Regions from separate parts of the Thalassolituus sp. UBA2009 genome, predicted to be linked through region 1. Evidence: predicted binding sites of a transcription regulator. Region 1 holds the regulator's gene; the other holds the start of a gene.
The links. Region 1 encodes LexA, which represses DNA repair genes until DNA is damaged. Its sites were predicted from a motif close to TACTGTNTANNTANACAGTA; they were not measured.
Positions count from the first base shown of each region.

Region 1 (2,202 bases):
TTGCCACCCCGCACTCACCGGTTGCCGGTTGGCTGCAGGATCTGACCCGCCTGATTGAAGACCAGCGCGCCAATCGTCAGGAAAGCTGACTCCTCGATGAGCATATTTATGCAGAACCGTTTACTTTTTATTACTAACGGTTCTGTGTGTCGTTCAAGCTATTGAAAACATCCTGTGATACACTCCCGCGCCCAGTTTTGAGAGGCGGTTATGGCGCGCTTTTTTGAAATCGTAGAACTTTCCAATGGTGATATCGCCCTGCGTCGTGCCGACGATCAGGACAGCGATGCACTGGTGTGTATTCATTTTTCCGAAGATGCCAAGGCCAGCCTGCAGGCGCATCATATGGATGTTGCGCGGGTAATGCTGGAAGCCGGTGTACGTAAAGTCGGCGAGCTTTCCGGTATGGAAGTTGAGCGCGAAGACTTCGACACCCCTGAGTATCAGCAACGACTGCACTGAGCTGTGCTGTGCTGTAGTGAATTGCCTACAGTCCGTACGTGTGAAGCTGTGCTGAAAGCACAAAAAAAGCCCTGATCAAGATCAGGGCTTTTTTTGTGTTCGTCGCTTTCTGCGCCTCAGGGGCGGCGCTGAATCAGCACCACATGGCTGCCGCTCTGGTCGGCCTGCTGGCGAATAATCTGCCGTTCGTGGTTGCTCAGCTCGCCCTGCCATTCAACAATCATATGGCTGTTGCCGGCCGCCAGAACTTTGCTGCACAGGGCCAGCTGGGTGTCATTGCACAGGTCGAGATGAATCACCGGCGAATGCTGCAGGCCCATGCTTTCCAGCCAGCTTTTATTCATCGGACGGTGCGGGCTCAGCCACATCAGCCAGCGCTTATGCGCATTGCACTGTGCCAGCATCGGCAGCAAATGCATGGGCTGAATGGCACTGCCTTCACTGACGATGACCTCGGTCAGACTGCCGCGCAGCGCACTGGTGCTGACCCTGGTCATTCTGCCTGGTTGCTGGCTGCTGAGAGATAAGCCGGCTTCTTCCATTCCGAGTAATAACTGACGCATAACAATCACCCCGAACCTGTGAACAGTTGCTGTTAGCTGCGGCGTACAACGCCGACGTATAAACCTTCAACGGCAAATTCCGTTTCCCGCAGATCAACTTCAATGGGCTTAAAGTCGTCATTTTCCGGGTGCAGAATCACCTGATTACGCTTCTTCTCGTAGCGCTTGACCGTTACTTCGTTATCGACGCGGGCAACGATGATTTCGCCATTACGGGCGGTTTCGGCTTTGTGCACGGCAATGTAGTCGCCGTCGAGAATACCGATGTTCTTCATACTGTCGCCATGAACTTCCAGCAGGAAGTCTGCAGAAGGGCGGAAGAAGCTGGGTGGAATCTCGCAGTATTCGGCGATGTGTTCCTGAGCCAGGATGGGCTCACCGGCGGCTACACGGCCAACGATTGGCAGACCCGGATTCTGCTCTTCAACAATGCGCAGGCCGCGGGAAGCGCCGGGCATAATTTCAATCGCCCCTTTACGTGCCAGCGCCTTTAAGTGTTCCTCTGCGGCGTTAGGCGATTTAAAGCCCAGCTCGGCAGCAATTTCGGCGCGGGTGGGCGGAAATCCTGTTTCTTCCAGTGAGGAGCGGATGAAATCCAGAACCTGCTGTTGTCGTGCCGTGAGCTTGATCATGATGCTTATCCAGTCTGTTGATCCATACAGTATGGTGTAAATGTATACAGTATTTTATCCAGTGTAAACCCCTGTTATCAGCGGTCTGTGGATTACGGTGTATTCACCGCCGTTGTACTGACCCGGATAATGGAATGAGGCTTTTAGCCTTTGGCCGTATATGGGGTTGCCTAAATCTCGTTTTAAACGTATGTTTGAAACAGTTGTTTTGTACTGTCGGCGATGGCAATAAAGCCGCGACAGCGTGATAAGGCAGATGCAGGGTTATGGCACAGAAAGATACGGTAAAAAGTATCCTGAATGCGGCAGAGGAGTTGTTTTCGGAGCGTGGCTTTGCCGAGACCTCATTGCGGAATATCACCACCAAGGCCGGAGTGAATCTGGCGGCGGTGAATTATCATTTTGGCTCTAAGAAGGCGCTGATTCAGGCGGTATTTGCCCGTTTCCTGACGCCATTCTGTGAAGATCTGGAACGTGAGCTGGATGCCGTACAGGCACGTCTGGATGGCAAGGTACCGGAATTACCGGGCATCTTAATGCTGTTG
Region 1 is NZ_DDCJ01000068.1:58,581-60,782, reverse strand. Features, by position in the region: gene B3P58_RS08575 (DUF6586 family protein) at 1-89, shown strand, start outside; gene B3P58_RS08570 (hypothetical protein) at 211-462, shown strand; gene B3P58_RS08565 (cell division inhibitor SulA) at 579-1,025, opposite strand; gene lexA (transcriptional repressor LexA) at 1,058-1,657, opposite strand; gene B3P58_RS08555 (TetR/AcrR family transcriptional regulator) at 1,924-2,202, shown strand, end outside.

Region 2 (2,202 bases), on a different contig from region 1:
GCGTGCGTTACTTAACTGTTGTGCCAGCGTACTGTATTCGGCTTGCAGTGCCTGCACCTGTTGTTCGAGTTCGGCCAGATCGTCGTCGCTGAGGTTCAGTCCGGCGAGTGCTTCTTCCTGTTCCTGCCAGTAAGCATGTAGTTGTTGCGGCTGAATCTGATGTTTACGCGCCATGCTGTAAAGATCGCTGAGGCGGCTTTCAACCTGCTGTAGCCGATGCGGATTGATATCGACCAGCTCCAGATAATGCTGCAATGAACGCCCGGCTTCTTCCAGCTGGATTTGTGCTTGTTTTAGCAGTTCGCGGGCTTCGTTCAGCAGTGGGTGCTGGTCATCAATGTTATCGAGCCGGGTAATGGCCTGATAGGCCAGTTGGGTTGCCGCCAGTTCGCCATTGTCGTCACCGTAGCAGGCGGCCATCGCGTATTGGCCGTTAAGCAACATATTCTCAGCATTGGCCAAACGCTTGTGTTCGGCTTCCAGCTCTTCGAGTTCGGTTTCGCCCGGTGCCAGCTGGCGCAGCTCTTCGACCTGATAGGTCAGCAGTTGGCGTTGTGCGGTGACTTCGGCGCTTTCTTCCTGCAGCATGGCCAGGCGTTTGGCATGTTGTTGCCATTCGGACCACACCAGAGAAACTTCGGTTGTCTGCAGCTGCAGGCCGCCAAAGGCATCGAGTAGCTGACGCGGGGTGTCTTTTTGCAGCAGACGCTGATGCGCATGCTGGGAGTGAATCTCAATCAGACACTGGCCGATGTCTTTAAGATCGTTAGCGGAGGCTGGGCGGCCATTGATATAGCCGCGTGAGCGTCCCTCGGCGGAAATAATGCGGCGCAGAATAATCAGGTCGTCATCGGTCGGAATATCGCGTTGCTGCAGCCATAGCCGGGCCTGTTCATTCAGTGTGAACGAGGCCGACACCTCCGCCTTCTCGGCACCGTTGCGGACGCAGCCGGCATCGGCCCGTTCGCCCAGAGCAAGCCCCAAGGCATCCAACAAAATGGATTTGCCAGCGCCGGTTTCACCGGTAATAACCGACATGCCGGGTTGCAGTTCGAGTTCCAGTTGGTCGACTAACGCAAACTGGTGAATGGACAGATGAGCCAGCATAGGGATGCTCCGTATCTGAATGGATATACAGTGTTTTTATATACAGTATCTGATTCTGTCAAGAGAATGTTGTTGCTCAGCCCTTGAATCTCATCCATTCGTCCCCCATATAGCGGACAGTTTCGAAAATAGTGACCGAGGAAAGATACATGTCGGAAGAGCAGAAAGTTCAAGAAGAACTCCAGGAGCAACTGGATACTGAAACCCTGGTGGATGCAGCGGATGCCACGGCAACAGATTCTGCTGATGATCAGACTGCCGCACTGGTGGCCGCAGAGCAGGAAGTGGTAAACCTGAAAGAGCAGGTGCTGCGTGTTCAGGCAGAAATGCAGAATGTCCGTCGCCGTGCTGAGCTGGATGTGGAAAAAGCCCACAAATTCGGGGTTGAGAAATTTGCCAACGAAATGCTGGCAACGGTTGATAACCTGGAGCGTGCTCTGGCGGCCGCCGTTGCTGATGATGAATCAACCCGGGCACTGCGCGAAGGTGTGGAAATGACACTGAGTGGTCTGGTCGCGGGTTTGGAAAAATTCAAAGTAGAAAGCGTTGATCCGGTCGGTTCTGCGTTTAACCCTGAATTTCACCAGGCAATGGCAATGGTTGAAAATCCGGATGCCGCACCCAATACCGTGATTGCCGTGATGCAGAAGGGTTACACCTTGCAGGGACGTCTGCTACGTCCGGCAATGGTCGTGGTGAGTAAAGGCGCACCACAAATCGACGAAAACGCCTGATTTTATTCGTGCTGTCCCTGCACTTACTCCCGCAGGGGCTGACGTGAAAATCTGATCCAGACAGATTTTTATTGTTACCGGGGGCCTTGAAAGCCTGTTTCCCGGACTTATATAGAAAGCAACACAAATACAACGGTTAATAGTTCACGCAGCGTAAGCTGCCATGAATGGAGAATTGAAAAATGGGTAAGATTATCGGTATCGACCTGGGCACCACCAACTCCTGTGTGGCAATCCTGGATGGCGACAAAACCAAAGTGATTGAAAACTCTGAAGGCGACCGCACCACACCTTCTGTCGTTGCTTATGCTGACGGCGAAGTACTGGTTGGCCAGTCTGCCAAGCGTCAGGCCGTTACCAA
Region 2 is NZ_DDCJ01000067.1:44,636-46,837, reverse strand. Features, by position in the region: gene recN (DNA repair protein RecN) at 1-1,107, opposite strand, end outside; gene grpE (nucleotide exchange factor GrpE) at 1,257-1,841, shown strand; gene dnaK (molecular chaperone DnaK) at 2,024-2,202, shown strand, end outside.
Region 2: a site for LexA is predicted at 1,136-1,155, ahead of recN (DNA repair protein RecN). Genes of this name have one in related genera too.